4 regions of the Bradyrhizobium sp. ISRA430 genome follow, and region 1 is predicted to be linked to each of the others. Evidence: predicted binding sites of a transcription regulator. Region 1 holds the regulator's gene; each other region holds the start of a gene.
The links. Region 1 encodes PhoB, which activates phosphate uptake and scavenging genes when phosphate is short. Its sites were predicted from a motif close to TGTCATNNANCTGTCAT; they were not measured.
Positions count from the first base shown of each region.

Region 1 (7,802 bases):
TCGGTGACCACGCAATCGGCGCTGCGTACGGCGGCCTCGGGATCGGTGCCGAGCACGATCGGGGCACCGGTCGCCTTGATCCAGTCGCGCATCGCCTTCTTCGGCGCGAGCTCCGGAGGCGTGGCCACATTGAGCTTGAAGTTGAAGCGCTCGGCGGCATGGGCCCAGGATGCCAGCACATTGTTGTCGTCACCGGTCCAGGCCACCGTCTTGCCCTCGATCGGGCCGCGATGCTCCTCATAGGTCATGAGGTCGGCCATCACCTGGCAGGGATGCGAGCGCCGCGTCAGTCCGTTGATGACGGGCACGGTCGCATTCGCCGCCAGCTCGAGCAGCGCATCGTGATTGAGGATGCGGATCATGATTGCATCGACGTAGCGCGACAGCACGCGCGCGGTGTCGGCGATGGTCTCGCCGCGGCCGAGCTGCATCTCGGCGCCGGTCAGCATGATCGCCTCGCCGCCGAGCTGGCGCATGCCGACGTCGAACGACACGCGCGTGCGCGTCGAGGGGCGCTCGAAGATCATCGCCAGCGTCTTGCCTTCGAGCGGCTTGACCGGCTGATGCGCCTTCTGCTTCGCCTTCATGGCGGAGGATGCGGCGAGCATGCGCTTGAGCTCCGACAGCGGGAGCTCGTTGATATCCAGGAAGTGCCTTGGCATTTTATTGGGCGCCTTGCTCATCAGCTTGCCGCCCGCTTGTTGCCGGAAAGCGCGGTGCAGGCGCGCTCGAGCCGCGCGACGCTGTCCTCGATCTCGGCTTCAGTCACGATCAACGGTGGCAGGAAGCGCACGACGTTGTCGCCGGCCCCGACGGTGAGCAGCTTTTCGTCGCGTAGCGCCGCGACCAGATCGCCCGAGGGCACCACGGCCTTGATGCCGATCAGGAGCCCCTCGCCGCGAACCTCGCTGACGATGTCGGGATGACGATCGATCACGGACGCGAGCTTCTGCTTCAACAAGAGCGACATCTTCTGAACGTGATCAAAGAAGCCCGGCTTGAGCATGACGTCGAGCACCGCATTGGCGGCCGAGATTGCGAGCGGATTGCCGCCGAAGGTCGAGCCATGCGAGCCGGGCGTCATGCCCGAGGCGGCTTCCGCGGTCGCAAGGCAGGCGCCGATCGGGAATCCGCCGCCGAGCGCCTTCGCCAGCGACATCACGTCGGGCGTGACGCCGAAGCGGCGGTGCGCGAAGAGATCGCCAGCGCGGCCCATGCCGGTCTGCACCTCGTCGAACGCGAGCAACAGGCCGCGCTCGTCGCAGAGCTGGCGCAGCGACTTGAGGAATGCGGGCGTCGCCGAGCGCACGCCGCCCTCACCCTGGATCGGCTCGATCAGGATGCCGGCGGTCTGCGGACCGATCGCCTTCTTGACGGCGTCGAGGTCGCCATGCGGCACCTGGTCGAAGCCTTCCATCGGCGGCCCGAAACCTTCGAGATATTTGGCCGAGCCGGTTGCAGCCAGCGTCGCGAGCGTGCGGCCGTGGAAGGCACCCTCGAAGGTGATCATGCGATAGCGCTCGGGATGACCTTTCGACGCGTGATAGCGGCGCACGACCTTGATGACGCATTCCAGCGCTTCCGCGCCGGAATTGCAGAAGAACACGAAGTCCGCAAAGCTCTCGTTACAGAGGCGCGCCGCAAGACGCTCGCCATCCGGGCTCTGGAACAGGTTCGACATGTGCCAGAGCTTCGTCGCCTGCTCCTGCAACGCCTTGACCAGTGCGGGATGGGCATGGCCGAGCGCGTTGACCGCGACGCCGGAGGTGAAGTCGAGATAGCGCTCGCCATTCGTGGCGATCAGCCAGCAGCCTTCGCCACGCTCGAAACCGATGTCGGCTCTGGCGAAAACAGGAAGCAGATGCGGCGCGGCGCTCTTGGTCATGACTGTCACTTGGTGTTGAGGACGGCCTCAACGCGCATTGCGCAGCGCACCATTGACCGTCCCGGAAAACGAAACGTGCCGCCTTTTCAGGGCGGCACGTAGAACTATCTTATGCTTGGTAGAACGCCTGTCAATGCCGCCGGCAAGCCTCGGGAAACGCAGAATCCGTAGTCTTGCGGTGCCTACTTTGCGGGGTTTTCGTTACGGAACATGTGGAAGCGAGTCGGCGGACTCTTGCGCGTGAGTCACGCCATATTGTAGCGTTTGGGCTGTCAGATACGACATCTCGTGCAGCGGTTCTGATCCTCTAAGTTCTCATGTACCGGCGTAAACGTTCGGGCGCTCTAGTCGCGCCCGGCGAGCCTTAAAGGATTCTGGCGGCACGGGTTTTCGAGGCTTAGGCATTCGCCGCGAGGGCCAGGGTGGCTGGCGCGCGGCGAGGGAAAGGGTGCAATGACGGTTTTGACATGGTCCGACGATCGCGTCGAGCAGTTGAAAAAGCTCTGGGAGGCTGGACTTTCGGCCAGCCAGATCGCAGCCGAGCTCGGCAATGTGACCCGCAATGCCGTGATCGGCAAGGTGCACAGGCTCGGCCTGTCCGGCCGCGCCAAGAGCCCCTCGTCGGCGGCGCCGCGGCCGCGTAAGGCGCGCCCCGCGCAGCACATGATGCGGGTGGCTCGTCCGATCTCGCGCGGCAACACCGCGCTGGCGCAGGTCTTCGAGGTCGAGGTTGAGCCCGATCCGGTCACCTACGACAACGTCGTGCCGATGAGCCAGCGGCTGTCGCTGCTCGAGCTGAACGAGGCGACCTGCCATTGGCCGGTCGGCGATCCCTCGAGCCCGGATTTCTTCTTCTGCGGCGGCAAGGCGCTCACCGGCCTGCCCTATTGCGCCCAGCACTCGCGCGTCGCCTATCAGCCGGCGGCGGATCGCCGCCGCGCTCCGGCGAAGCCGGGCACGCGCTGAGTTAGCGTTTAGTCGGTGAACTAGGTGCCGTCGTTACACGACGGCACTTCAACTAGCTCGGTGTCGTCCCGGCGAACGCCGGGATCCATAACCACCGGCCGATGTGGTTACGGGGACTCGGAGTTATCATCGTCGCGCGACAACTGCGCCCTGGGGTTATGCGTCTCGGCCTTCGCCGGGACGACGACTGAAAGTGTGGCAACAACCAGCCATCCCGCCCCAGACTTTACGTCTGCTCCGCCTTCGCGAAACGGTCATCCAGCGCATAGCCGGCGCCGCGCACGGTGCGGATCGGATCCTGCTCGCGGCCGAGATTGAGCAGCTTGCGCAGGCGGCCGATGTGCACGTCGACCGTGCGTTCGTCGATGTAGATGTCGCGGCCCCAGACGCTGTCGAGAAGCTGCTCGCGCGAGAACACGCGACCCGGATGCTCGAGGAAAAACTCCAACAGGCGATATTCGGTCGGACCGAGATCGATCGGCCGGCCCGAGCGCGCCACGCGGCGCTTTTCACGATCGAGCTCGATGTCGCCATAGGCGAGCACGGTGGCGAGCCGCTCGGGGCTTGCGCGCCGGAGCAGGCCCTTTACGCGCGCCAAGAGCTCGGGCACCGAGAACGGCTTGACGATATAGTCGTCGGCACCGGTCGCAAGACCCCGCACCCGCTCACTCTCCTCGCCGCGCGCGGTGAGCATGATGATCGGAAGCTGCTTGGTGTCGGGCCTGGTGCGCAAGCGCCGGCACAGCTCGATGCCGGACAGGCCCGGCAGCATCCAGTCGAGCACGATCAGGTCGGGGATATGTTCCTTGAGACGGGTATCGGCGTCGTCGCCGCGCATCACCGTCTCGACGTCATAGCCGTCGCCTTCGAGGTTGTAGCGGAGGAGCTCGGTCAGAGCCTCCTCGTCCTCAACCACCATAATGCGTGCGCCCATGGGGTCGTCGCTCCTTACGTATTCGGGACCGTCGTGGCGAAGGTCGTCATGTCGCCCTTCGGCCGCTTGTCGGCGATGGCCTGACCTTCGATCATGTAAAACACGGTCTCGGCGATGTTGGTGGCATGGTCGCCGATCCGCTCGATGTTCTTGGCGCAGAACATCAGATGGATGCAGAACGAGATGTTGCGCGGATCCTCCATCATATAAGTGAGGAGCTCGCGGAACAGCGAGGTGCAGATGGCGTCGACTTCCTCGTCGCCCTTCCACACCGCCATCGCCGCCGGCAGGTCATGCGCGGCATAGGCGTCAAGCACCGACTTGACCTGCTGCTGCACCAGGTCGGTCATGTGTTCCAGGCCGCGGAACAGCTTTAGCGGATGGAAGTCCGTCTCCAGCGCGGCGACGCGCTTGCCCATGTTCTTGGCAAGGTCGCCGATGCGCTCGAGGTCGGTCGCCACGCGCATCGCACCAACGATCTCGCGCAGGTCGATCGCCATCGGCTGACGGCGGGCGATGGTGAGCACGGCACGCTCCTCGATACGCTTCTGCAGCGCGTCGAGCTCGACGTCGGTGGCGACGACGCGCTGGCCGAGCGCGACGTCGCGGCGGATCAGCGCATCGACGGAATCGACGATCATGCGCTCGGCAATCCCGCCCATCTCTGCGACCAGTCGAGTGAGCTCCTGAAGGTCGGTGTCGAAGGCCTTTGCGGTGTGTTCGGAACCCATATCCTGTCTCCTCAGCCGAACCGGCCGGTGATGTAATCCTGCGTACGCCGATCGCTCGGCGACGTGAAGATCTTGCTGGTGTCGTCGAACTCGATCAGCTCGCCGAGATACATGAAGGCGGTCTTGTCGGAAACGCGCGCCGCTTGCTGCATGTTATGGGTGACGATCGCGATCGTGTAGTTCTCGGACAGCTCCTGGATCAGCTCCTCGACCTTGGCGGTCGAGATCGGGTCGAGCGCCGAGCAGGGCTCGTCGAACAGGATCACTTCGGGGCGCACCGCGACGGTGCGCGCGATGCAGAGGCGCTGCTGCTGGCCGCCGGAGAGCGAGAGGCCCGAGGCGTTGAGCTTGTCCTTGACCTCGTTCCAGAGCGCGCCGCCGCGCAGCGCCTTCTCGACGCGGTCGTCCATCTCCGACTTCGAGATCTTCTCATAGAGGCGGATGCCGAAGGCGATGTTCTCGTAGATCGTCATCGGGAACGGCGTCGGCTTCTGGAACACCATGCCGACGCGGGCCCGCAGCAGGTTGAGATCGAGCTTGGGGTCGAGAATGTTGGTCTGGTCGAGCATGAGCTGACCGGTCACACGCTGGCCCGGATAGAGATCATACATCCGATTGAAGATGCGCAGCAGGGTCGACTTGCCGCAGCCCGACGGACCGATGAACGCCGTGACGCGGTTGGTGCCGAGCGTCAGGTTGATGTTCTTCAGCGCGTGGTGTTCGCCGTAATAGAAGTTGAGGTTGCGAACCGTCACCTTGGCCGGGGCCTCCGGCAGCGGTTGCGACGCCAGGTGACCGTTGGAACTCACGGATACGGACAGGTCGGTCATTTTGCGGTCCTCTCGGCGCCAAGGATGCGCGCGCCAATGTTCAGGGCAAGCACGGTGAGCGTGATCAGCAGCGCGCCGCTCCAGGCGAGTTGCTTCCAGTAGGCGTACGGGCTCTGCACGAAGTTGTTGATGGTGACCGGCAGGTTCGCTATCGTCTTGTTCAGGCTCAGGCTGAAGAACTGGTTCGACAGCGCAGTGAACAGCAGCGGCGCAGTCTCGCCGGCGACGCGGGCGGTCGCGAGCAGCACGCCGGTGATGAGGCCGGAGCGCGCCGCGCGATAGGCGATCCGCTTGATCACCAATGAACGCGGCAGGCCCAGTGCCGAGGCCGCCTCACGCAGCGCGTTCGGCACCAGGAGCAGCATGTCCTCGGTCGTGCGTAGCACCACCGGGATCACGATCACGGCGAGCGCGAGGCTGCCGGCGATCGCCGAGAAGCCGCGCATCGGCACCACCACCGCGCCGTAGATGAACAGGCCGATGATGATCGAGGGTGCGCTGAGCAGGATGTCGTTGATGAAACGGATGACCGAGGTCAGCTTGTCATTGCGGCCGTACTCGGCGAGATAGGTGCCGGCGAACAGGCCGAGCGGCGCACCGATGCCGACGCCGAGCACGGTCATGATCAGCGAGCCGACGATGGCATTGAGCAGGCCGCCTTCGTTCGAGCCGGGCGGCGGCGTGCTTTCGGTGAAGATCTGGAGGTTCAATCCCGTCAGGCCGTTGTAGAGCAGCGTGATCAGGATCAGCGCGAGCCAGGTCACGCCAAAGGCGGCGGCGCCGATGCAGAGACCGCGGATCAGGATGTCCTTGCGGCGGCGGCGTGCATAAATCGGGTTCATGGCGTCACTTCCCCGCTTTCTTTTCGAGGCGCAGCAGCATCAGCCGCGCGGCCGCGAGCACGAAGAACGTCAGCACGAACAGCAGGAGGCCGAGCAAGATCAGGCCGGATTGATGCAGGCCGTCGCTTTCGGCGAACTCGCTGGCGATCGCCGCCGAGATCGTGGTGCCCGGCGCGAAGATCGATGAGGAGATCCGGAACGAGTTGCCGATGATGAAGGTCACCGCCATGGTCTCGCCAAGCGCACGGCCCAGCGCCAGCATGACGCCACCGATGATACCGACCCGCGTGTAGGGGATCACCACGCTGCGGACCACCTCCCAGGTGGTGCAGCCGACGCCGTAGGCAGCCTCCTTCAGCACCGGAGGCACGGTCTTGAACACGTCGACCGAGATCGAGGTGATGAAGGGCAGCACCATGATCGCCAGGATCAGCGAGGCGTTGAACAGGCTGAGATAGGACGGCGGGCCGGCGAAGATCGCGCCCAGCACGGGAACGCCGTCGAAGATTTTGATCATGAAGGGCTGGAAGGTGTTGGCCAGGAACGGGCCGAGCACGAAGAAGCCCCACATGCCGTAGATGATGGAGGGAATGCCGGCGAGCAGCTCGACCGCCATGCCGATCGGACGGCGCAGCCATTGCGGGCAGAGCTCGGTCAAAAAGATCGCAATGCCGAGACCGACGGGGATGGCGATCAGCATCGCAATGAAGGAGGTGACGAGCGTGCCGTACATCGGCCCGAGCGCGCCGAGCACGGGCGGATCGGCGGACGGCGCCCAGCGCTGCGTCCACAGAAACGACAGGCCATACTCCTTCATCGCCGGGAAAGCACCGACGATCAGCGACACAATGATGCCGCCGAGGATGAGCAGGACCGAGATCGCACTCAGCCGCGTGATCCAGTAGAAGGTGAGATCGCCGAGCTTGAAGGCGCTCAACGCCTTGGCACGATCATAGGGTCCGGCGTCATCAATCACGTCGCTCTGAACGGCCATCTCTGCCACGCCGATCCCCTGTACTGACTGTATTTGCTCTTTTGTCACCGGTCTCGCGCTCCGGATGCGTCTCATCGCGACAGCGACCCGACGCATCCGGGAACGAGGCCTTGCGGATCCCGGACCGACAGCGCGGCAGATGATGCCGCGCTGCGCCCAGGACAAGAGCGCTTAGCTCTTGATCTCGGCAGCCCAGGTCTTCTCGATCTGCTGGACGACGCTGTCCGGCATCGGGATGTAGTCGAGCTCCTCGGCCATCTTGCCGCCGTTCTTGAAGGCCCAGCGGAAGAACTTGATGGCTTCCTGCGAGGCCGCCTTGTCGGTGCCTTCCTTGTGCATGAGGATGAAGGTCGCCGCCGTGATCGGCCAGGACTTGTCGCCGGGCTGGTCGGTCAGGATGACGTAGTAGCCGGGCGCCTTGGACCAATCGGCGTTGGAGGCGGCCGCCTGGAAGGCCTCGACCGTCGGCTGCACCGTCTTGCCGGCCTTGTTGACGAGGCCGGTGTAGGTCAGCTTGTTCTGCTTGGCATAGGCGTACTCGACGTAGCCGATCGAGTTCTTGGTCTGGCTGATGTTGCCGGACACGCCCTCGTTGCCCTTGGCGCCGACGCCGACCGGCC
Region 1 covers NZ_CP094516.1:4,978,920-4,986,721, forward strand. The annotation lists gene argF (ornithine carbamoyltransferase) at 1-683, opposite strand, end outside; gene MTX21_RS23685 (aspartate aminotransferase family protein) at 683-1,885, opposite strand; gene MTX21_RS23690 (GcrA family cell cycle regulator) at 2,339-2,851, shown strand; gene phoB (phosphate regulon transcriptional regulator PhoB) at 3,078-3,785, opposite strand; gene phoU (phosphate signaling complex protein PhoU) at 3,800-4,516, opposite strand; gene pstB (phosphate ABC transporter ATP-binding protein PstB) at 4,528-5,346, opposite strand; gene pstA (phosphate ABC transporter permease PstA) at 5,343-6,188, opposite strand; gene pstC (phosphate ABC transporter permease subunit PstC) at 6,193-7,182, opposite strand; gene pstS (phosphate ABC transporter substrate-binding protein PstS) at 7,354-7,802, opposite strand, start outside.

Region 2 (7,802 bases), 3.4 Mb from region 1:
TCGGAAATAGCGGACGTGGAGATCCGGTCCGGACTTGAAATTCGCGCGCTGCTTGCTAACGTGCGAATTTCGTGTTGCAATATCCAGCACAATCGGATTTGGCCGCTCGGCTGTGCGTTTCGCGACTTTGAGACTCAAGACTCGAACAGACTTCCGGAAGCCCGTTTGTGGCGTGGCACGCGCAAAAGCGTGGCCGCGTCTTTTTTATGTCTAGAGGAGGAGACTGGCGATGCAAAAGGGCACCGTCAAATGGTTCAACCCGACCAAGGGCTATGGCTTCATTCGACCGAACGGCGGCGATAAGGACGTCTTCGTCCACATCTCCGCCGTCGAGCGCGCGGGCCTCACGACCCTCAATGAAAACCAGGTGGTTGAATACGACCTCGTGGAGAACCGCGGCAAAACATCCGCGGAGAACCTCAAGGTCTCCTGATCTCTCCCGCGACTTTCGCAAGGGATCACGACGTTGCCCCCGGCTCTGCCGGGGGATCTTGTTTGTGAGTTCGGCAAGTCCCGCGACAGCGGCTCAGTTCACCACCGGCGAAATCAGGAAATTCTCCGAAGGTCCGCTTCCCGCCGTCTTGCACACGTCGCCCTCGATGCGGACCTTGCCGGTCGCAAGCAGCCGCAGCGCTTCGGGATAGATGCGGTGCTCGACTTCGAGGATGCGTTCGGAGAGCGTGTCCGCCGTGTCGTTGTCGCTGACAGGGACCGCGCCCTGCATCACGATCGGCCCGGCGTCAGTCGCGGGGATGACGAAGTGCACTGTTGCGCCAGACAGTTTCACCCCCGCACGCAAGGCCTGGCCATGCGGATCGAGGCCGGGGAAGGACGGCAGGAGCGACGGGTGGATGTTGAGCATCCGTCCGTACCAGCTTTGGGTGAACTCGGCCGTGAACAGGCGCATGAAGCCGCCGAGACAGATCAACTCGATGCCATGCTGGTCGAGGGCGGCCTGTAGCACCGCCTCAAAGCCGGCGCGGTCCTTGCCAAAGGGTTTGCTCTCGATCACCAGCGTCGGCACGCCACTCGCCTTTGCGCGCTCCAGCCCGAGCGCATCGGCCTTGTTCGAGATGACGAGCGCGATTTCCGCCGGAAAATCCAGCGCGGCCGCGGCCTTGATCAGCGCGGCCATGTTCGAGCCCCGGCCGGAAATCAGAATGGCAACACGGCGCTTCATCGGTTCACAGCGCGAGATCAAGGTGGCCGCTATAGACGACGCGGTGCTCGCCTTCGGCCGCGATCACCCGACCGAGCTGCGCCACCGTCTCGCCGGCATCGGTGAACACTTGCACCACCTTGTCGACCGCATCCGGCTCGACGATCGCGATCATCCCTATGCCGCAGTTGAACGTGCGCAGCATTTCGAGCTCGGCGATGCCGGCTTGCGCGGCCAGCCATTTGAACACCGGCAGCACCGGCAGGCGCTCCAGATCGATGCCGACACCGAGATGCTTCGGCAGCACACGCGGAATGTTGTCGGTGAACCCGCCGCCGGTGATGTGGGCAAGCCCCTTCACCGCGCCGGTCTCGCGGATCGCGCGCAGACAGGATTTGACGTAGAGCCGCGTCGGCGTCAGCAACGCGCCGCCGAGCGTCATCACCGGCGAAAACGGCGCCTTGGCCTCGAAGCCGAGGCCGGACTGCTCGACGATCTTGCGCACTAGCGAGAAGCCGTTGGAATGCACGCCGGAGGACGCAAGGCCGATCACGGCATCGCCGGCGGCAATGTCCTTGCGCGGCAGCAGCGTGCCGCGCTCGGCGGCGCCGACGGCAAAGCCGCCGAGATCGTAGTCGCCGTCCTTGTAGAGGCCCGGCATCTCGGCGGTCTCGCCCCCGATCAGGGCGCAGCCGGATTCCCGGCAGCCCTCGGCAACGCCGGCAACGATCGCGGCCGTAGCCTCCGGATCGAGCTTGCCGCAGGCAAAATAGTCGAGGAAGAACAGCGGCTCGGCGCCCTGCACCACGAGGTCGTTGACGCTCATGGCGACGAGGTCGATGCCGATCCCGCCATGCAGGCCGGTCTCGATCGCGATCTTGACCTTGGTGCCGACGCCGTCGGTGGCGGCAACCAGGACCGGATCCTTGAAGCCGGCTGCCTTGAGGTCGAACAGGCCGCCGAAACCGCCGATTTCGGCGTCGGCGCCGGGGCGCGCGGTGGCGCGCACCATCGGCTTGATCAGGTCGACCAGGCGGTTGCCCGCGTCGATGTCGACACCTGAATCGGCGTAAGTGAGGCCGTTTTTGCGGTCGGTCATGCCCGATTTCCAGTGGGTTTGCGGCTGGTTACGTCGAATTCCGGGGACGCGCAATGGCAAGCATGGCGCGCTGCCCTATACTATGTAGATATCAACCGGTTCAGCCTTCAAAGGGCCGGATTTGAGGTCAGACAGGGTGCCGGGAAGCGCCGCGTGAGTATTCCGAACATCATTACCCTGGGCCGGATCATGCTGGTCCCGATCATCGTCTGGGCCATCGTATCGAGCCAAATGGAGGTGGCGTTCGCGGTGTTCCTGATCGCCGGCATCAGCGACGCCGTCGACGGCTTCCTGGCCAAGCGCTTCAACATGACGAGCGAGCTCGGCGCCCTGCTCGACCCGCTCGCCGACAAGGCCCTGCTGGTGTCGATCTATCTGGCGCTTGGCATCTGGGGCGACATTCCGCGCTGGATCGTGATCCTGGTGGTATCACGCGACATCATGATCGTAACTGCCGTGATCGTGTCCTGGCTGTTCGACAAGCCGGTCGAGATGAAGCCGTCGATGGTATCCAAGCTCAACACGGCAGCCCAGGTGGCCTACGCAGCCTTGGTGCTGGCCGCCCTCGCCTTCGGCTTCAAGCCGGCACCCTATGATATTATCCTGATGGGCTTCGTGACGGTCTTCACGCTGTCCTCGGTGTCGCTGTATCTCATCGAATGGCTGCGGCACATGAGCACCATCGACGCCAAGTGAGCCAAGCAAGTGCAGGCCCCGCAAAAGGCCAAGTCGGGCTGACTCGCTCGCGCTCGATATGTCAGATCTCTTCACGTGAGGCCGGCACGTCCGGCATGGAGCAAAGTTAGCGTGGCAGGCCGCGTTCACCCCCGACAATTGGCGTTTTCGCTTCCGCATGCGGAGAGCCTGAGCCGGGACAATTTTCTCGAAGGCCCTGCCAACGCGGCCGGGCTTGCCCTGATCGATGGCTGGCCGGAGTGGCCACACCGGATCATGTGGCTGGCCGGCCCGGAAGGGTCGGGAAAGAGCCATCTCGCGGCGATCTGGGCCGAGCAGGCCGGCGCCCGTTCGACCACGGCCAATGCACTGACCGCAGCCACCGTGCCGGGGGCGCTGGCGACCGGCGCGCTGGTGGTTGAGGATCTCAGGGCCAAGGACTTCGACGAGCGCGCCCTCTTCCACCTCATGAACCTCGCCCGCGAGGACGGCGCCTATGTCCTCTTCACCGGACGCGAAGTTCCGGCCGCGCTCGACATCGAGCTACGCGACCTGCGCTCTCGCCTGCGCACGGTGCCGGCGATCTCGCTTCTGCCGCCGGACGACCAGTTGTTTCGCGGCCTGATCGTGAAGTTTTGTGCCGACCGCCAGCTCACGGTCGACGAGAGCGTGGTCAGCTATCTCGCCACGCGCCTGGAGCGCTCCTCGGCCGGTGCCCGGCGGGCGGTGGAGCTCCTGGACAGCGAGGCCCTGCGGCTCGGCCGGCCCGTGACCCGGGCGCTGGCCGCTGACCTCCTCCGCGATGCCTGACCAGGTCCCGCCTCGAGGTCGCTTGACGCGACGGAACTGCGGAACATCAATGTCATCGAAATGATTGCGCCTGTAGCATTACAGCCGACGAAGCCAAATCGTCCTGTTGGACGGCTGGCGCGTTACGCTAAAGGCAACGTCATCGAAACGTCATCGGACTAACACATGCTCTGGCCGGTTTTGCGCGTAGGTGCAAGGTAAGGCGAGACAAGATGGACCGACTTCTGATGGAATCCGTGCAAGCCGTTGAAATCAAGGAAAAAATTCAAGAAGTCGAAGGTCAGCCGGCGATCGCCACGAGCCCCGAGCGATTCATCAACCGCGAACTCTCCTGGCTGCATTTCAACCGCCGCGTCCTCGAAGAATCGGTCAATGCCCACCATCCGGTGCTGGAGCGGGTCCGATTCCTGTCAATTTCGGCGAATAACCTCGACGAATTCTTCATGGTCCGCGTGGCCGGCATCAAGGCCCAGGTGCGCGAGGGCATTCCCGAGCGCAGTCCCGACGGCCTGACGCCGTCCGAGCAGCTCGCGCTGATCAACCGCACCGTCTCCCAGCTTGCCAGCGACCAGCAGTCAATCTGGCGCGACCTGCGTGGCACGCTGGCCGACGTCGGCATCGTGCTGGTCGACGGCAAGGACGTCACCAAGGCGGAGCGAGCCTGGATCGAGGACTACTTCCTCAACAACGTGTTCCCATTGCTGACGCCGCTGGCGATCGACCCGGCGCATCCCTTCCCGTTCATTCCAAGCCTCGGCTTCACCATCGCCCTGCAACTGACGCGCGCCGCCGACGGCAAGCAGATGAACGCGCTGATCCGCATGCCCGGCAAGATCGACCGCTTCATCCGCATGCCGAGCGATGGCAAGGTCCGGCTGATCTCGCTGGAACAGGCCACCGCCCTGTTCATCAATCGCCTGTTCCCCGGTTACAATGTCCACGGTCAGGGCGCGTTCCGCATCATCCGCGACTCCGAAATGGAGATCGAGGAAGAGGCCGAAGACCTCGTCCGCGTGTTCGAGACCGCGCTGAAGCGCCGCCGCCGCGGGTCGGTGATCCGCCTCGAGATCGACGCCAAGACCCCGGAGGAGCTGCGCAGCTTCGTGCAGCACGCGCTGTCGGCCGCCGACGACGAGGTCTTCCTGGTGGATGGCGTGCTCGCGATGAACGAACTGTCGCAGCTCACCCGCCTCGACCGGCCCGACCTCGAATTCACCCCTTACGTGCCGCGCCATCCCGAGCGCGTGCGCGAGCATGGCGGCGACATCTTTGCCGCGATCCGGCAGAAGGACCTGATCGTCCATCACCCTTACGAATCCTTCGACGTGGTGGTGCAGTTCCTGCAGCAGGCCGCGCGCGACCCCGATGTCGTCGCAATCAAGCAGACGCTCTACCGCACCTCCATCAACTCGCCGATCGTGCGCGCGCTTGCGGAAGCCGCCGAGGCCGGCAAGTCCGTCACCGCACTGATCGAGCTGAAGGCGCGCTTCGACGAGGAGGCCAACATCCGCTGGGCGCGCGACCTCGAGCGCGCCGGCGTACAGGTTGTCTACGGTTTCCTCGAACTCAAGACGCACGCCAAGCTGTCGATGGTGGTGCGCCGCGAGGGCGGCAGCCTCACCACCTATGTGCACACCGGCACCGGCAACTACCATCCGGTCACCGCGCGCATCTATACCGACCTCTCGTACTTCACCTCGGATCCGACCATCGGCCGCGACGCCGCGCGCGTGTTCAACTTCATCACCGGCTATGCCGCGCCGAGCGATCTGGAAAAGATGGCAGTGTCGCCGCTGACGCTGCGCGCACGCATCATCGAGCACATCCAGGCCGAGACCGCGCATGCGCGGCACGGCCGGCACGGCGCGGTCTGGATGAAGATGAATGCGCTGGTCGATCCTGACATCATCGACGCGCTCTACGAGGCCTCGCAGGCCGGCGTCCAAGTCGAGCTCGTGGTGCGCGGTATCTGCTGCCTGCGCCCCGGCATCCCCGGCCTGTCGGAGAACATCCGCGTCAAATCCATCATCGGACGCTTCCTGGAACACGGCAGAATCTACTGCTTCGGCATGGGCCAGGGCCTGCCGAGCGCCAAGGCGGCTGTGTATATCTCGTCAGCCGACATGATGCCGCGCAACCTCGACCGCCGCGTCGAAGTGCTGTGCCCGTTGCAAAATCCGACGGTGCATCAGCAGGTTCTCGAACAAATCATGGTCGCGAATCTGAAGGACAATGAGCAAAGCTGGCAATTGTTGCCCGACGGGTCCTCAACGCGTATGAAGACCGCGAAGGGCGAGGAGCCTTTCAACGTCCACAACTACTTCATGACAAATCCGAGTCTGTCTGGCCGTGGAAAGTCGCTCAAGGAATCCTCGCCGCGCCGGCTCACGCGCCGGAACGAACGCCATCAGTCCTGATCGGAGTTTGTCGTGAAGCGGCCGCGCAAGCGCAGCGCGAGCGTCGCCGTCATCGACATCGGATCCAACTCGGTCCGTCTCGTCGTCTACGAGGGGCTGACGCGCAGCCTCATTCCGATCTTCAACGAGAAGACACTATGCGGCCTCGGGCGCGAGGTGCAGAGCACGGGCCTGCTCGCGCCCGATGCCGTCGACAAGGCGTTGACCTCTCTCAAGCGGTTTCGGGCGCTGTGCCGGGTGATGCAGGTCGGTCGCGTGTTTGCGATCGCCACCGCCGCCTGCCGCGACGCTTCCAACGGTCCCGACTTCATCGCGAAAGCCGAGCGCATCTGCGCCGTGAAGATCGAGATCCTGTCTGGACCGCGAGAGGCGCGGCTGTCGGCGCTAGGCGTGATCTCGGGCATCCATCTTCCCGACGGCATCGTTGGCGACCTCGGCGGCGGCTCGCTCGAATTGATCGACGTGCGCCGCAACAGCGTGCGCAGCGGCGTGACACTGCCGCTCGGCGGCCTCGCGCTGCAGGACCTCGCGCACAAATCGCTCAAGCGCGCCGATCGCATCGTGCGCGAGGAGATCGACGAGGTGCCGCAGCTCACCGCAGGCCACGGCCGCACCTTCTACGCGGTCGGCGGTACCTGGCGCGCGCTCGCGCGCATCCACATCATCCAGAGCGGCTATCCGCTCCAGGTGATGCACGGCTATTCCATTCCCGCGGCGGAGGCCCTCGACTTCGCACGCCGGCTGCGGCGCCTTGCGGCGGCCGACATGCTTGCCGACATCGAGGTCGTCGCCGATGCCCGGCGTCCCCTCCTCACCTATGCAGCGCTGGTGCTCGAGCACATCATCCGCGTCGCGAAGCCGAAGACCATCGTGTTCTCGACCTTCGGCGTGCGCGAGGGCCTGCTGCATGAGAAGCTGTCGGAAGCCGAGCGCAGCAAGGACGGCCTGATCTGCGCGGCTGAAGAACTCAACGAGCTGCTGTCGCGCTCGGCCCGCCATGCCCGCGAGCTGATCGCCTGGAGCGACCGCCTGGCGCGCGTGGTGAAGCTGCGCGAAACCGAGGAGGACCGCCGCTTACGCCACACCGCGTGCCTGCTCTCGGACATCGGCTGGCGCGTGCATCCCGACCATCGCGGCGAGCAGACGCTGAGCCTCGTCGTCAACGGCAATTTCGGCGCGATCAATCACCAGGAGCGCGCCTTCGTCGGTTTGTCGGTGTTCTACCGCTACGCAGGCCTCAGTGAAGAAAACCAGCCGCCGATGACGATGCAGGAGCTGCTGACGCCGACCCAGCTCGAACGCGCCCGTTTGCTCGGCGCCGCCTTTCGCGTCGCGCATCTGATCTCGGCGGCGCGGCCCGGCGTGCTGCCAGCGACGCATTTCCGCAACGAGGGACGCAAGCTGATGCTCGTGTTCGAGCACAAGCTCGGCGACCTCGTCGCCGATCGCGTCGGCGGCCGTTTCCGCCAGCTCGCGCGCCTGATCGGCCGCTCCGGCTCGATCGTCCGCCGCTAGAGAATTACTCCGCCGACACCTTGGCGTGACGCTCGGAGGCGTCAAGCGCGACCGCGCTCAGGCTGCGCCGGCGCCAGATGTAGCCGACGACCAGCACGACGATGACGCCGAGTGCGGCGCAGAGATA
Region 2 covers NZ_CP094516.1:1,559,280-1,567,081, forward strand. The annotation lists gene MTX21_RS08015 (cold-shock protein) at 230-433, shown strand; gene purN (phosphoribosylglycinamide formyltransferase) at 527-1,180, opposite strand; gene purM (phosphoribosylformylglycinamidine cyclo-ligase) at 1,185-2,258, opposite strand; gene MTX21_RS08030 (CDP-alcohol phosphatidyltransferase family protein) at 2,412-2,954, shown strand; gene MTX21_RS08035 (DnaA/Hda family protein) at 3,066-3,743, shown strand; gene MTX21_RS08040 (RNA degradosome polyphosphate kinase) at 3,971-6,160, shown strand; gene ppx (exopolyphosphatase) at 6,173-7,675, shown strand; gene MTX21_RS08050 (TerC family protein) at 7,680-7,802, opposite strand, start outside.
Region 2: the regulator PhoB is predicted to act here: its motif matches at 3,881-3,897, upstream of MTX21_RS08040 (RNA degradosome polyphosphate kinase).

Region 3 (7,802 bases), 2.7 Mb from region 1:
TGCGCACCCGTCCGAGGAAGAGATCATCCAGTTCGCGCAGCCGAGAAATGGAGCGGTCGATCACCGTGACTTCGGCACCGAGCCCTGCCGCCATGCGCGCGGCCTGCGTTCCGACGACGCCGCCGCCGAGCACGACGAGCCGCGCGGGCTGCACGCCGGGCACGCCGCCAAGCAGCAAGCCGCGCCCGCCGGCCGAACGTTTGAGCGCGGCGCCGGCGGCCTCGATGGCGAGGCGGCCGGCGACTTCGCTCATCGGCGCGAGCAGCGGGAGGTGGCCGTCCGCGTCCGTGACGGTTTCATAGGCGATCGCGGTGCAGCCGGAAGCGAGCAAGCCCTTGGCCTGTTCGGGATCCGGCGCGAGATGGAGATAAGTGAAGAGGATCTGGTTTTCGCGAAGCTGCACCCATTCGCTCTTCTGAGGCTCCTTCACCTTCACGATCATATCGGACCTGGCAAAGATGTCGCGAGCGCTCTCCGCAATCGCGGCTCCTGCCCGCCGATAGACCTCGTCGGAAGCGCCGATGCCGCTGCCCGCGCCGGTCTCGACCATGACCTGATGCCCGGCCGCGACATATTCGCGGACGGCGCCCGGTGTGAGCCCGACGCGATATTCCTGCACCTTGATCTCCCGGGGGACACCGACGCGCATCGCAAGCTCCTTGGCCAATATGCTGATTCCTTGTTCATCGTAGCGGCAGGTGCGGTTTGGTTTCGTGCAAATATCCGCTAGTTTTGCCATCCTGGCGCCGGTTTCCGGCGCGGCTGCACCCTTTCACGCTGGAAACGAAACCTTGGCCCTCGACCGGAAAGACCTCGCCATCCTCGCGGAACTCACCACCAACGCGCGGGCCAGCCACACCGAGCTTGCCAACAAGGTCGGCCTGTCGAGCACGGCGCTGGCGCGGCGGCAGAAGGCGCTGGAGGACGACGGCTATATCCAGGCTTACCAGGCAGCGCTCGATCTGGGGCAATTCGGCCTCACCACCACGGTTTTGGTCCGCATCGCGCTGGAGAGCCAGAGCGATGACGCACTGAAGGCGTTCGAGGCGGAGGTCGTGAAATGCCCCTCCGTCGTGCGCTGCTTCCTGATGTCGGGTACCGACGACTACATCCTGATCGTGCTTGCCCGCGACATCCAGGATTTCGAACGCATCCACCGCACCGAGTTGTCTCGGCTGCCGCGCGTGGCGAGGGTGCAATCGAGCTTCGCGCTGCGCGAGATCGTCAATCGCGCGGTGCCGACGGTGGTGTTCGGCGAGGCGAAGCGCTGACCACTCCCTTGCGGCACGGAAACTCCCGCAAGGAACCAAGCGATCGGTCGTCCGTTAGGCGCTATTGGCCAGCGGAGACGACGCGCCCTCGCGTCAGCCCGGTTGACTTCTCGGCTCGGCCTTTCGTCGCAGGGGAAACGACATGGCCGATGCCGCAAATCAAATTCCCGACCGCATTCCAATCAATCTCGTCGTCAATGGCGTCAGGCGCTCGCTTGATCTCGCGCCCTGGACCACGCTCCTGGATGCCCTGCGCGACCATCTCGCGCTGACCGGCACCAAGAAAGGCTGCGATCACGGTCAGTGCGGCGCCTGCACCGTGCTGATCGATGGCCGGCGCGTCAATTCCTGCCTGACCCTCGCCGTCATGAAGGACGGCGCGGAGATCACGACCATCGAAGGACTTGCCAGGGATGGCGCGCTGCATCCCCTGCAACAGGCCTTCATCGACCACGACGCCTTCCAGTGCGGCTATTGCACCTCGGGACAGATTTGTTCGGCGGCCGGTCTCTTGGCCGAAGGCCACGTCAGGGATGCTGACGAGATCCGCGAGCTGATGAGCGGAAATCTCTGCCGCTGCGGCGCCTATCCGAACATCGTCGCTGCCATCCAGCAGGCAATGGGCCGGCCATGATCAACTTCCAATATTCCCGCGCCACCGACGTCGCCGATGCGATCCTCCTGCTCGCCGCCCATCCCGGCGCCAAGCTCATCGCCGGCGGCACCAACCTGATCGACCTGATGAAGGAGAATGTCGAGCAGCCCTCCCGGCTGATCGATATTTCCCGCCTGCCGCTCCGCAAGGTCGAGCAGACGGCCGACGGAGGCCTGCGCATCGGTGCCTTGGTGCCGAACTCGGACCTTGCCTACGATCCGCTGATCGAGCAGCGCTATCCGCTGCTCGCCAGCGCCATCCTTGCCGGCGCCTCGGCACAACTGCGCAACATGGCGTCCGTCGGCGGCAATCTGATGCAGCGAACGCGTTGCGCCTACTTCTATGACACGGCAACGCCTTGCAACAAGCGCAGTCCCGGCAGCGGCTGCTCGGCGATCGACGGCCTCAACCGTAACCATGCGATCCTCGGTGCGAGCCCTTCCTGCATCGCGACCAACCCGTCCGACATGAGCGTGGCGCTGGCCGCGCTCGATGCGCTCGTGCACGTCGCAGGCCCGTCCGGCGAACGCACTATGGCGTTGACCGATTTCCATCGGGTCCCCGGCGACACGCCCCATGTCGACACCAATCTCGGTGCCGGCGAGATCATCACGGCGATCGAACTGCCGCCGCGCGGCTTTGCCCATCACTACAGCTATCTGAAAGTCCGCGACCGACTGTCCTATGCCTTCGCCCTGGTCTCTGTGGCGGCGGCGCTCGAACTCGACGGCAACGCGATCAGGGAGGCGCGCCTGGCGCTCGGCGGCGTAGCCCACAAGCCCTGGCGCAGCCTTGAGGCCGAAACGGCGTTGCGCGGCCAGGCAGCAACAGTGGATCATTTCTCTCGTGCTGCGGACGTCCTGCTGCAGAGCGCAAAGTCGTATGCGCATAACGGTTTCAAGATCGAGCTCGCGCGCCGCGCCATCGTTCGAACGCTGATGCAGGCCGCGAACGCCACGCCGCAGTCGCAGGCTCACAAGAAGATCGCGTGAGGGACCGATGAACGCCTATGTCGGAACACCAACATCCCGCGTCGATGGTCGGGCCAAGGTCACCGGCGCCGCCAAATATGCTGGCGAATTCGCCGCCGACGGACTCCTCCACGGCGTAGCCGTCGCAGCCACCATTCCCCGCGGGCGCATAGCCCGCCTCGACACCAGCGAGGCGCTGAATGTGAAGGGCGTGATCGACGTGCTCACCCATGCGCATCGTCCGCCGCTCGCCGACAAGGACGAGGCCTGGAAGGATGAGGTGGCGCCGGAGGAAGGATCGCCGTTCCGTCCGCTCTATGATGACAGCATCAAATTCAACGGCCAGCCGATCGCACTGGTCGTGGCGGAGGACTGGGAGACCGCGAAATTCGCCGCAACGCTGGTGCGCGTCGACTATCAGGAGGAGCAGGCGTTTGCCACCGATCTCGAAGCCGAGCGCAACAAGGCGACCAAGGTGAAGCAGCCGAACAAGCCGCGCGGCGACGCCGCTAGCGCGCTTGCCGGCGCGGCCGTGCGGCACGAAGCGGACTACTTCATTCCGACCGAACATCACAATCCGATGGAGCTCTTTGCGACTACGGCCGTCTGGGACGGCAACGGCAGGCTCACGGTCTACGACAAGACGCAAGGCGTGCAGAACGTCCACAAATTTCTGTGCAGCGTGTTCGACAAGAAGCCGAACGACATCCGTGTGATCTCGCCCTATGTCGGCGGCGCCTTCGGCTCCGGCCTGCGGCCGCAATATCAGGTCGTGCTTGCAACACTTGCCGCGCTCGCGCTGAAGCGCTCAGTGCGCGTCGTGCTGACTCGTCAGCAGATGTATGGGCTCGGCCACCGGCCAGCGACGATCGAGCGCGTCGGGCTCGGCGCCAAGCCCGACGGCACGCTCGAAGCGGTCACGCACGAGGCCACGGCCGTCACCTCACGCTACGAGGATTTTGCGCGCAACGACAGCAGTTGGGCGGAACAGCTCTACAAGAGCCCGAACAGCCGCTATTCCCACAAGCTCGTCCGCCTCGATGTCTCCACGCCCTGCGACATGCGCGCGCCCGGCGCGGCTTCGGGCGTCTGCGCGCTTGAATGCGCTATGGACGAGTTGGCGGTCGCGCTCAAGCTCGACCCGATCGAACTGCGACTGAAGTGCTACTCGGATCGCGACCAGAGCGAAGATCTCCCCTACACCAGCAAGCAGCTACGCGAATGCTACGCCCGTGGCGCCGAGGCCTTCGGGTGGAGCAGGCGCAATCCCGCCGCCCGCTCGATGCGTGATGGCGAGGAGCTGGTCGGCTGGGGCATGGCGACAGGCGTCTGGGAGGCGCTGCAGGTGCCGGTCGCAGCCCGCATCGTGCTGACCGCCAATGGCCATGCCGAGGTCTCCTGCGCGGCGTCCGACATCGGCACCGGCACTTACACGATCGTGGCGCAGGTGGCGGCAGATGCGCTCGGACTGCCGATCGAGAACATCGGCGTCAAGCTCGCCGATTCGACCTTGCCGCAGGCTCCCGTCGAGGGCGGCTCCTGGATGGCTGCATCGAGCGCGCATGCGGTGCTGGGAGCGGCCGAGGACATTCGCCAGGATCTCGCGCGTCTTGCCAGCGCGATGCCTGCCTCGCCGCTCGCCGGCGTCGATGCCGCCGATGTCATCCTGATCGACGGCACGATCGCCAGCAACGGCGAGAAGAGCCGCGCGGTCTCGATCACAGATGCGATGCGCTACGGCAAGCTCGAGCGGATGGAGAAGCAAAAGCTCAACCAGTTCGCGGGGGACAAGTCGCACGCGCGCAACACGCATTCGGCTGTCTTCGCCGAGGTGAAGGTGGACGAGCAGCTCGGCGTCATCCGCGTGACCCGGATGGTCAGCGCGGTCGCGGCCGGGCGGATCCTGAACACCAAGACCGGCCGCAGCCAGATCATGGGCGGCGTGGTCTGGGGGATCGGGATGGCCCTGCACGAGGAGACGGTGATGGATCACCGCTTCGGCCGGATCATGAATCCGAATATCGCCGAGTACCACATCCCCGTGAATGCCGACGTTCACGACATCGACGTGATCTTCGTCGAAGAGCGCGACGACCACATCAACGCCCTGGGCGTCAAGGGCCTGGGCGAGATCGGCATCGTCGGAGTCCCCGCGGCGATCGCGAATGCCGTCTATCACGCCACCGGCAAGCGCATCCGCCGCTTCCCGATCACGCTGGACAAGCTCCTCGCCTGACGCGCCGGGTCAGTGTTCCCGGCGGCTGACGGGTGTGAGGCCAGCCCCTGTCATCCAACTGTCATCGAATGTGCCGAGACCTGTTTGCTCTGGCACATTCGGGACCTGACATGGACTATTTCAAGCGCTTCAACTTCCTGTTCGCCGCACCGGTGTTCGACGCCGATGACCTCGAAGGCATCCGCTTCAACCAGATCATCGAGGAGATCCAGCGCTCCGGCTTCGAGGTGGTCCGCGCCCGCAAGCTGGAGGACGCCGAGATCGCGGTGCAGACCGATGCCGCGATCGGCTGCATGGTGGTGGACTGGGGCAAGAAGGGCCTAGAGGGCAAGACCTCGGCGCTGATCAACCTGATGCGCCGTCGCGGCCTCGATTTTCCGATCATCCTCCTGATCCGGCGCAAGCGGTTCGAGGACCTGCCGGTCGAAGTGCTCGACTTCATCGACGGCTACGTCTTCCTGTCCGAGGAGACCCCGCCCTTCATCGCCAAGAACCTGATCAGCCGACTCAAGCAGTATGCCGAGACGCTGAAGACGCCCTTCTTCGGCGCGCTGGTCGACTATGCCGAGGAAGGCAACCAGCTCTGGACCTGCCCGGGCCACAATGGCGGCATGTTCTACAGCCGCAGCCCGATCGGCCGCGTCTTCGTCGAGCATCTCGGCGAGTCCGTGTTCCGCGACGATCTGGACAATTCCGTGCTCGACCTCGGCGACCTCCTCACCCATGAAGGCCCGGCGCTGAAGGCACAGAAAGAGGCGGCCGCGATCTTCGGCGCGGAAAAGACCTATTTCGTGCTCAACGGCACTTCGACCTCCAACAAGGTCGCGCTCGGCGCGCTCGTCACCGACGGCGATCTCGTGCTGTTCGACCGCAACAACCACAAGGCCGCCCATCACGGCGCGCTGATGATCAACGGCGGCATCCCCGTCTATGTCCCAACCATTCGCAACGCCTGGGGCCTGATCGGCCCGATGCGCTGGGACGCGCTCGACGAGAAGGCCCTGCGCGAGGCGATCCGCAACCATCCGCTGGTCCAGGACCGCGACGCCTGGCGCAGGGAGCGGCCGTTCCGCGTCGCCGTGGTCGAGCAGTGTACCTATGACGGCTCGATCCACAGCGCCGAGATGATCTTGAACCGCATCGGCCATCTCTGTGAGTACATCCTGTTCGACGAGGCCTGGGCCGGCTTCATGAAGTTCCACCCGCTCTATGCCGGCCGCTTCGCGATGGGGCTGTCGAACCTTTCTCCGGATGCGCCGGGCATCATCGCAACGCAGTCGACCCACAAGCAACTTGCCAGCTTTTCGCAGGCCTCCCAGATCCACATCAGAGACCGTCACATCCGCGGCCAGAAGCGACGCGTCGAGCACCGCCGCTTCAACGAGAGTTTTATGCAGCACGCCTCGACCTCGCCGTTCTATCCGCTGTTCGCCTCCCTCGATGTCGGCGCGCAGATGATGAAGGGACGCTCCGGCGAGGTGTTGTGGGATGACACGATCCGACTCGGCATCGAGTTGCGCAAGAAGATCCGCGCCATGGGCCGCGAGTTCGAGGAGAAGGAGCAGAATCCCGAGCGCCGCTGGTTCTTCGAACCCTTCGTCCCCGATCGCATCGCCATTCCCGATGTCAGCCGCCCCGGCGCCGTGCACAACGTCGCCTGGGAGACGCTTTCGACCGACGAGCTCGCTACCAATCCCGCTTTGTGGCAACTCGCCCCTGACGATACCTGGCACGGTTTTCCCGGCATGACCGAGGGCTTTGCCATGACCGATCCGAACAAGCTGACGCTGCTCACGCCCGGCTTCGATCGCGCCACCGGCGCCTATGCCGATCACGGCATCCCGGCGCCGGTCGTCGCGCAATTCCTGCGCGAGAACCGCATCGTTCCCGAGAAGAATGACCTCAACTCCCTGCTCTTCCTGCTCACCCCGGGCGTCGAGGCGAGCAAGGCCGGCACGCTGATCTCCGGCCTCGTCGCCTTCAAGAAGCTGCACGACGACAATGCGCTTCTGGCGGACGCCATTCCGGAGTTCTATCAGCGGCGGCAGCCGCGCTATGCCGGCGTGCGGCTGCGCGACCTCTGCGCCGAGATGCACCGCTTCTTCCGCGCCGCCGATGTCAGCGCACTTCAGGCCCGGCAGTTCCTACCCGAGCATTTGCCGGAGATCGCCATGTCGCCCCGCGATGCAGCGCGCCTCCTGTTCCGCAACGACGTCGATTATCTGCCGATCGAGGCGATCGCGGGTCGCATCGCGACCACGCCCTTCGTGGTCTATCCACCCGGCATCGCCACCATCGTGCCCGGCGAGCGGCTGACGGAACGAGCCAAGCCCATGATCGACTACCTCAAGATGTTCGAGACCTGCTTCAACACGTTTCCGGGTTTTGAGGTCGAGATCCAGGGCGTCTACAAGGAGGTCGATGCCGCCGGCCGCATCGGGCTCTACACTTACGTCGTCGCCGAGTAGCCGCCGATGAACGAAACGGGCGTGATGCGCGCGGAGGATGAGCCGGTCCTGGTCCGGCCCTCGCGCGACAGCGATGTCGAGGCGATGCTGGCGATCTACCGCCATCACGTCCGCCGCGGTGTGCCGCGCGATGTCGAGGGAACCGGCGCGCCTGAGCCCGACGATCTGCGCGACCGGCGCAAGAACCTGAAGCAGACCCGC
Region 3 covers NZ_CP094516.1:2,273,491-2,281,292, forward strand. The annotation lists gene ald (alanine dehydrogenase) at 1-649, opposite strand, end outside; gene MTX21_RS11295 (Lrp/AsnC family transcriptional regulator) at 792-1,271, shown strand; gene MTX21_RS11300 ((2Fe-2S)-binding protein) at 1,414-1,905, shown strand; gene MTX21_RS11305 (xanthine dehydrogenase family protein subunit M) at 1,902-2,918, shown strand; gene MTX21_RS11310 (xanthine dehydrogenase family protein molybdopterin-binding subunit) at 2,926-5,133, shown strand; gene MTX21_RS11315 (Orn/Lys/Arg decarboxylase N-terminal domain-containing protein) at 5,244-7,601, shown strand; gene MTX21_RS11320 (GNAT family N-acetyltransferase) at 7,608-7,802, shown strand, end outside.
Region 3: the regulator PhoB is predicted to act here: its motif matches at 5,182-5,198, upstream of MTX21_RS11315 (Orn/Lys/Arg decarboxylase N-terminal domain-containing protein).

Region 4 (7,802 bases), 1.1 Mb from region 1:
AAGGTCACGCTGCGCATCGCCAATGACTATGCCGCGGTGATCGAGGGCCAGCGCGCCGGCAACATCCACATCGCAAGCTACGGCTCGGCCTCGTTCGCGCGCGCTCGCCTGACCGGCGTCAAGACCGATGCCTTTGCCAACGACATCAACGCCGATGGCTCGACCGGCTACTACTCGGTGTTCTTCGTTAAAGCGAGCAGCCCGTACAAGAGCGTCGATCAGCTCAAGGGCAAGAACCTCGGCCTCGTCGACCCGAACTCGACCTCCGGTAACAACGTGCCGCGCTTCGAGCTCGACAAGATGGGCATTCCGGATGCCGACGGCTATTTCAGCAAGGTCGTGTTCACGGGCAGCCATGAGAACGCGATGCTGGCGCTGGCGCAGGGCACGGTCGACGTCGCGGCCAACCAGTGGACCAGCGACGACGATTCCACGCTGGCGCAGATGCTGACCAAGGGCATGCTGAAGAATGCCGACGGTTCGGCGATGAAGAAGGACGATTTCCGCATCATCCACAAGTCGGCGCCGATCATCAACGGGCCCTACGCCTACAACTCTGACCTGCCGGAAGACGCCAAGGCGGCGATCGCGAAGGCGTTCTTCGATGCGCCGACCAAGGACAAGGCCGCGTTCGAGCGCCTCTCCGACGGCCAGAAGAAGGGCTTTCATCCCGCGACCACCAAGGATTGGGATGGCACGATCGAGCTGATCAAGTTCGTCGATGCTCTGCGTAAGAAGAAGGCGTCCTGAGTTTTCGGGACGATGCACTGGAGCCGGGTCGAGGGACCCGGCTCCTTCTCTTTTGACGGGTCACGCTCCCTGATCAAATGACGCTCGCGGTTTCGATCCTTCCCGAACAGCAATTGGCCGCGCTCGATGCCGCCTATCGCCAGGCAGTGACGCGCAAGCGGCTTCGTCTCCTGCTTGGGATTGCACTATTCATTTCCGCTCTGGTCCTGTCAGCGATTGGCGCGGAAGTGAACCTGCGCACTCTCTTCACCTATTTCGGCAACTTCGTCAGCTATTTCGATCGCATTCTCACGCTCGACAGCGGCCAGCGCGTCTGGACCGATGTTGGCGAGTGGCTGTGGGGCTGGCGCAAATGGTTGAAGATGTTGGCGGAGACCCTGCTGATCAGCTATGTCGGCACGCTGATCGGCGCGACCCTCGCCTTTGCCCTGAACTTCGTCGCGGCGGAGAACACCTCGCCGGCGCCCTGGCTGCGCTTCGTGGTACGGCGCCTGCTCGAATTCGCTCGCACCGTCCCGGGCATCGTGTTTGCCCTGGTCTTCGTCATCGCCTTCGGCCTCGGGCCGATGGCGGGTGTGCTCGCGATCGCGATCCACTCCACCGGTGCGCTCGGCAAGCTGTTCTCGGAGATCGTCGAGAACGCCGACATGAAGCCGGTCGAGGGCATCCGCTCGACCGGCGCGAGCTGGCTCTCCTGCATGCGCTTCGCCGTCGTGCCCCAGGTGACCGCGGGCTATGCCAGCTACGCGCTGCTGCGCTTCGAGATCAACGTCCGCGAAGCCTCCGTGATGGGCTTCGTCGGCGCCGGCGGCATCGGTCAGGAGCTCGTCGTCGCAATCCGCAAGTTCTACTATTCGGACGTCAGCGCGATCCTGCTCACCATCATCGTGACGGTCTTCATCATCGACATCACGACCGGCTGGCTGCGCAGCCGCCTGTTCGGCAAGGAGGCGCGGACGTGAGCAAGCCTCAGGAGGTCGACACCGCACAGCTTCGCGCGCGCTATCCCGATGTGTTCGAGCGGCCGGCTTCGGCGCGCCTTGCGACCCCGGCGATGATTGCCGCGGCGCTCGCGCTTCTGGTGTATGGCCTCGTCGATCTCGATTTCTCGCCGTCGCGCTTCGTCGCCGGTCTCGGTCAGCTCGGCTGGATCAGCCTGATGATGATCCCGCCGGATCCCGGCTCGTCTCTGCCGATCTATCTGCAGGCGCTGGGCGAGACGTTGTCGATCGCGCTGCTCGGTACCACGCTCGCCGCGCTGTTCGCGCTTCCCGTGAGCCTGCTTGCCGCGCGGAACGTGGTGCCGTCGAATATCCTGCGCTTTCCGGTGCGGCGCTTCCTCGATTCGATCCGTGGCGTCGATACGCTGATCTGGGCGCTGGTCTGGATCAATGTCGTCGGCCTCGGTCCGTTCGCCGGCGTGCTCGCGATCGCGGTGTCGGATTTCGGCGCCTTCGGCAAGCTGTTCTCGGAGGCGATCGAGGGTGCCGACCAGAAGCAGGTCGAAGGGATCCGCGCCTCCGGCGGCAGTGCGCTGCACGAGATCAGGTTCGGCCTGATGCCGCAGGTGCTGCCGGTGATCGCCGGCCAGGTGCTCTATTTCATCGAATCGAACACGCGCTCGGCCACCATCATCGGCATCGTCGGTGCCGGCGGCATCGGCCTCCAGCTCGCCGAGCAGATCCGCGTGCTGGAATGGCAGAAGGTATCGTTCCTGATCCTGATGATCCTGGTTGCGGTCGCCGCGATCGATTTCATCTCGGGAAAACTCCGCTTCGCCATCATCGGGCGGCGGGCGGTGGCTTAGCGTGTTTTCCTTCGCCTCTCCCCGCCTGCGGGGAGAGGCCGGATTGCATCGAAGATGCCATCCGGGTGAGGGGGAGCTTCCGCGAGTCTCACTCGCACCGTTTTCGTGGATAGAGCCCCTCACCCCAACCCTCTCCCCGTAAGAACGGGGAGAGGGAGAACAGGCACTTCACCCGTTCTCCACCAGAAACTCGACGCGCTCCGCGGCAAAACGCGAGTGCTTGGTCACCAGCGGCTTGCCGTCGAGATCGAGGTCGGTTGCGTCGACCACGAGGATCGGCCGGCCGAGCGCCAGATCGAGCCGCGCGGCGTCGGTCGCATCCACGATGCCGGCCGTGATCCGGGTCGCGCCGCGGTGATAGTCGCGGACGCCGTAATGCTCGAGCAGTTTTGTCATCGAGCGCGTGGCCGCGAACACGGTTCCTGCATTCGGAAACAGCTCTGCTGACAGCCAGGTGGTGGAGACGCAGATCGGCGTGCGATCGGCGAGGCGTATAGCCTCGATCCGGACCAGCGGTGCGCCGACCTTCAGGCCGAGCTCTCGCGCCAGTTCACGCGTTGCGACGTCCTGCGACGCCCCGATCAACTGACCGCGCGGCTCGCGACCGCCGGCGCCGACGATCTCGGAGAAGCGCGTGCGCGAACGCAGCGGGTAGGCAAGGCGCTGCGCCTCGACATAGGTTCCGCTGCCGCGCTCGGCCCGCACCAGGCCGCGCTCCGCAAGTGCCGCGAGCGCGCGCCGTACGGTGTGGCGGTTCACGCGATAAGTTTCAGCGATCTCCATCTCGCCCGGCAGCTTTTCCCCGGCGGCAAAGCGGCCGTCGGCAATGCCGCGCTCGATGCCGTCGGCCACGAGGCGCCACAACGCGACGCCGGAAGAGGCGGTGTCCTGCATACTCATGTCGCCGGGCAGGCTATCCCACAAATCATACACTTGTCACGAAACAGTCATGGCCTTCCCTTATCAAGTTGTCTATTATCATAGACAACTTGAATTCGGCAAGTTCGGTGGATCCGGTGACCCAGCACAACGACCAGCAAGCCCAGCGCAAGGCCGCGATGGCCGTGCTGGCGCACGCGGAGGCGGGCGAGATCGCCGCTCGCCTCCGTACTCTCGCCCTGCCGGACCATCAGGATCTGCGCGAGGCCGAAAACGGCCTTGTGATGCTGCGCGGCCGGGTCGGCGGTGACGGTGCGCCGTTCAATCTCGGCGAAGCGACGGTGTCGCGCGCGGCGGTGCGGCTTGCGAGCGGCGAGGTCGGCTTCGGCTACACGCTGGGACGCGACCGCGAGAAGGCGAGGCTGATCGCGCTGTGTGACGCGCTGGTGCAGTCGAGGGATTTCGGTGCGGCTGTTGAGCGGGACGTCATTGCGCCGCTGCGCGAGGATCTTCTGGCACGACGCAAGAGTGTGGCGGAGGAGACCGCCGCAACGAAGGTTGATTTCTACACAATGGTGCGCGGTGAGGGATGAGGCCATGACCAGGATTGCGGAATTGCCGCCGGGGTTCGCCGACAAGGTCTTGTCGGCGCAATCGACATTTCGCTCCGTCATGGATGCGATGGCGCGTCCGGGTTCGGTCCAGCGCATCGTGCCGGCGGCGGGGACGCCTGGCGCAATGATGCGCGGCACGGCCGCGATCGCGCTGACGCTGTTCGATCACGATACGCCGCTCTGGCTTGATGCACGGATGTCGGAAAGTTCCGACACGGTGAAGTGGCTGAAGTTTCACACCGGCGCGCCGGTCGTGCAGGATTCCTCGATTGCCGCTTTCGCGCTGATCGCCGACGGTTCGGCGCTGCCGCCGCTCGAGCGCTTTGCGCTCGGCTCCAGCGAGTATCCGGATCGTTCAACCACACTGATCCTTCAAGTCGACAGCCTCGACGCGGGGCGCGCTTTCGAGCTGCGTGGCCCGGGAATCGATGGGGTTGCGACGCTCCAGGCGGCGATCCGGCCTGCCGATCTGTTCGAGCGGCTGCGCATCAACGAGGCGCTGTTCCCGCGCGGCATCGACGTGGTGCTGGTCGCGGAAGAAGCCGTGGTTGCGATCCCGCGCACCACGCGTGTCGCGAACAAGGGAAACTAGAAGCATGTATGTCGCAGTCAAAGGCGGCGAACGCGCCATCGAGAACGCCCATCGCCTGCTGGCCCATGCGCGGCGCGGCGACCGGAGCGTTCCGGAGGTCACGCTCGATCAGATATCCGAGCAGCTCGGCCTCGCCGTCGACCGCGTCATGAGCGAGGGGTCGCTCTATGACCGCGAGCTCGCGGCGCGCGCGATCAAGCAGGCGCGCGGCGATCTGATCGAGGCGATCTTCCTGGTCCGCGCCTTTCGCGCCACCCTGCCGCGCTTCGGCGCGAGCGAGCCGATCGACACCGGCGCGATGCGGGTGCAGCGGCGGGTATCATCGACCTTCAAGGACATTCCGGGCGGCCAGATTCTCGGGCCGACCTTCGACTATACGCATCGCCTGCTCGATCCGACTCTGGCAGAGGGATTTGTACCGGAGGTGCCGGCGACGGCGGAAGCGTCGCCCGCGGCCACGCCGCGTGTGACCGACATTCTGGGCCGCGACGGACTGATCGAGTCCTCGCCGCAAGCCGAAGAGGGCGCAAGCGTCGGCGATCTCACGCGCGAGCCGCTGAACTTCCCGGCCGATCGCGACCTGCGCCTGCAGAATCTGGCGCGCGGTGACGAAGGCTTTCTGCTGGCGATGGGCTATTCAACCCAGCGCGGCTACGGCCGCAACCATCCTTTCGCCGGCGAGATCCGGTTTGGCGAAGTCGAGGTCGAATTCTTCGCGGAGGACGTCGGTTTCGCGGTGCCGCTCGGCGCTATCGAACTCACCGAATGCCAGATGGTCAACCAGTTCAAGGGTTCGGCCACCGAGGCGCCGTGCTTCACCCGCGGCTATGGCCTCGCCTTCGGCCAGAGCGAGCGCAAGACCATGTCGATGGCGCTGGTCGACCGTGCGCTCCGGGCGCGCGAGCTCGGCGAGGAGGTGGGGGCGCCGGCGCAGGACGAGGAATTCGTGATGTCGCATTCGGACAACGTCCAGGCGACCGGCTTCGTCGAGCATCTGAAGCTGCCGCACTATGTCGACTTCCAGTCCGAGCTCGGCCTGCTGCGCAAGCTGCGTCAGGAATTCGCAGAGGCCAATGCGGTCGAGCCGATGAAGGAGGCCGCGGAATGAACGCGCCTGCCTACAATTTCGCCTATCTCGACGAACAAACCAAACGGATGATCCGTCGCGCGATCCTCAAGGCGATCGCAATCCCCGGCTATCAGGTGCCGTTTGCCAGCCGCGAAATGCCGATGCCCTATGGCTGGGGCACCGGCGGCGTGCAGGTGACCGCGGCGATCCTCGGTCCTCGGGACGTGCTGAAGGTGATCGACCAGGGTTCCGACGACACCACGAACGCGATCTCGATCCGCAAATTCTTCGCCAAGACCGCCGGAGTTGCCACGACGACCGCGACGGAAGATGCGACCGTGATCCAGACCCGTCACCGCATCCCCGAGGCGGCGCTGCAAGAAAATCAGGTGCTGGTCTACCAGGTGCCGATTCCCGAGCCGCTACGCTTCCTCGAGCCGCGCGAGACCGAGACGCGGCGCATGCATGCGCTCGGCGAATACGGCCTGATGCATGTGAAGCTCTACGAGGACATCGCCCGCTTCGGTCACATCGCGACCGCCTACGCCTATCCGGTGAAGGTGAACGCGCGCTATGTGATGGACCCGTCGCCGACGCCGAAATTCGACAATCCGAAGATGGATAACTGCCCGGCGCTGCAGCTCTTCGGCGCCGGCCGCGAGAAGCGCATCTATGCGATCCCGCCCTACACGCAGGTGGTATCGCTCGATTTCGAGGACCATCCGTTCGAGCCCTACCGCTTCAACGCGCCTTGCGCGCTGTGCGGGGCGGAAAATTCCTACCTCGACGAGATCGTCACCGACGACAGGGGCGGACGCATGTTCGTGTGCTCGGACACCGATTATTGCGAGGGCCGCCAGGCCGCCGGCCATCACGGCAGCCTGAGTGCCGCGCCTTACAAGGAGAGGGCGCAAGGGGGATCAAATGGTTGACCAGGAGAAGGTCGAGAACGATCAGCCGCTGCTGATCGCGGAGGCCTTGAGCAAATCCTACGGCAGGATCGCCGCCTGCCGCGACGTCTCCTTTGCGCTCTATCCGGGCGAGGTGCTGGCGATCGTCGGCGAATCCGGCTCGGGCAAGTCGACGCTGCTGCAATTGTTGTCGGGCCAGCTCGCGCCGAGCGGGGGCTGCGTGTCCTACCGGATGCGCGATGGCGTCAGGCGTGACCTTGCGACGCTTGGCGAGGCTGAGCGGCGCTTTCTGTTCCGCACCGATTGGGGCTATGTGCACCAGGATCCGGCGCAGGGCCTGCGCATGGCGGTCTCGGCCGGCGCCAATGTCGGCGAGCGGTTGATGGCGGTGGGCTGGAATCACTACGGCCGTATCCGCGACACCGCGTCCGACTGGCTGACGCGGGTCGAGATCGACGTCGCGCGCATCGACGATGCGCCGCGTACCTATTCCGGCGGCATGCGCCAGCGCCTCCAGATCGCCCGCAATCTCGTTACCGAGCCGCGCCTTGTGTTCATGGACGAGCCGACCGGCGGCCTCGACGTCTCCGTGCAGGCCCGCCTGCTCGATCTGTTGCGCAACCTCGTCGCCGAACTGCACCTCGCCGTCGTCATCGTCACCCACGATCTCGCGGTCGCGCGGCTGTTGTCGCATCGCGTGATGGTGATGAAGGGCGGCCGTGTCATCGAGACCGGCCTCACCGACCAGGTGCTCGACGATCCGCGCGAGCCCTACACCCAACTCCTCGTTTCCTCGATTCTGCCGCCATGAGCCCGCCGATGACTGCCATGATCGACATCGCCGATGCCAAGAAGACCTTTACGATGCACCTGCAAGGCGGCATCGAGCTGCCAGTGGTCCGCGGCGTGACCTTCCACGTCGATCCCGGCGAATGCGTCGTGCTGTCCGGTCCGTCCGGTGCAGGCAAGTCGTCGATCCTGAAGATGATATTCGGGAACTATCGCTGCGACTCCGGCCGCATCGGCATTCGCCACCGCGGCGGGCTGATCGACCTCGCCACCGCCGAACCGCGGCAGGTCCTCAACGTCCGCCGTTCGACCATCGGTTATGTCAGCCAGTTTCTGCGCGCGGTGCCGCGGGTTGCCACCATCGACGTCGTCGCCGAGCCCCTGATCGCTG
Region 4 covers NZ_CP094516.1:6,106,183-6,113,984, forward strand. The annotation lists gene phnD (phosphonate ABC transporter substrate-binding protein) at 1-750, shown strand, start outside; gene phnE (phosphonate ABC transporter, permease protein PhnE) at 828-1,712, shown strand; gene phnE (phosphonate ABC transporter, permease protein PhnE) at 1,709-2,557, shown strand; gene phnF (phosphonate metabolism transcriptional regulator PhnF) at 2,726-3,457, opposite strand; gene phnG (phosphonate C-P lyase system protein PhnG) at 3,565-4,029, shown strand; gene phnH (phosphonate C-P lyase system protein PhnH) at 4,034-4,642, shown strand; gene MTX21_RS28935 (carbon-phosphorus lyase complex subunit PhnI) at 4,647-5,750, shown strand; gene MTX21_RS28940 (alpha-D-ribose 1-methylphosphonate 5-phosphate C-P-lyase PhnJ) at 5,747-6,643, shown strand; gene phnK (phosphonate C-P lyase system protein PhnK) at 6,636-7,433, shown strand; gene phnL (phosphonate C-P lyase system protein PhnL) at 7,442-7,802, shown strand, end outside.
Region 4: the regulator PhoB is predicted to act here: its motif matches at 3,492-3,508, upstream of phnF (phosphonate metabolism transcriptional regulator PhnF).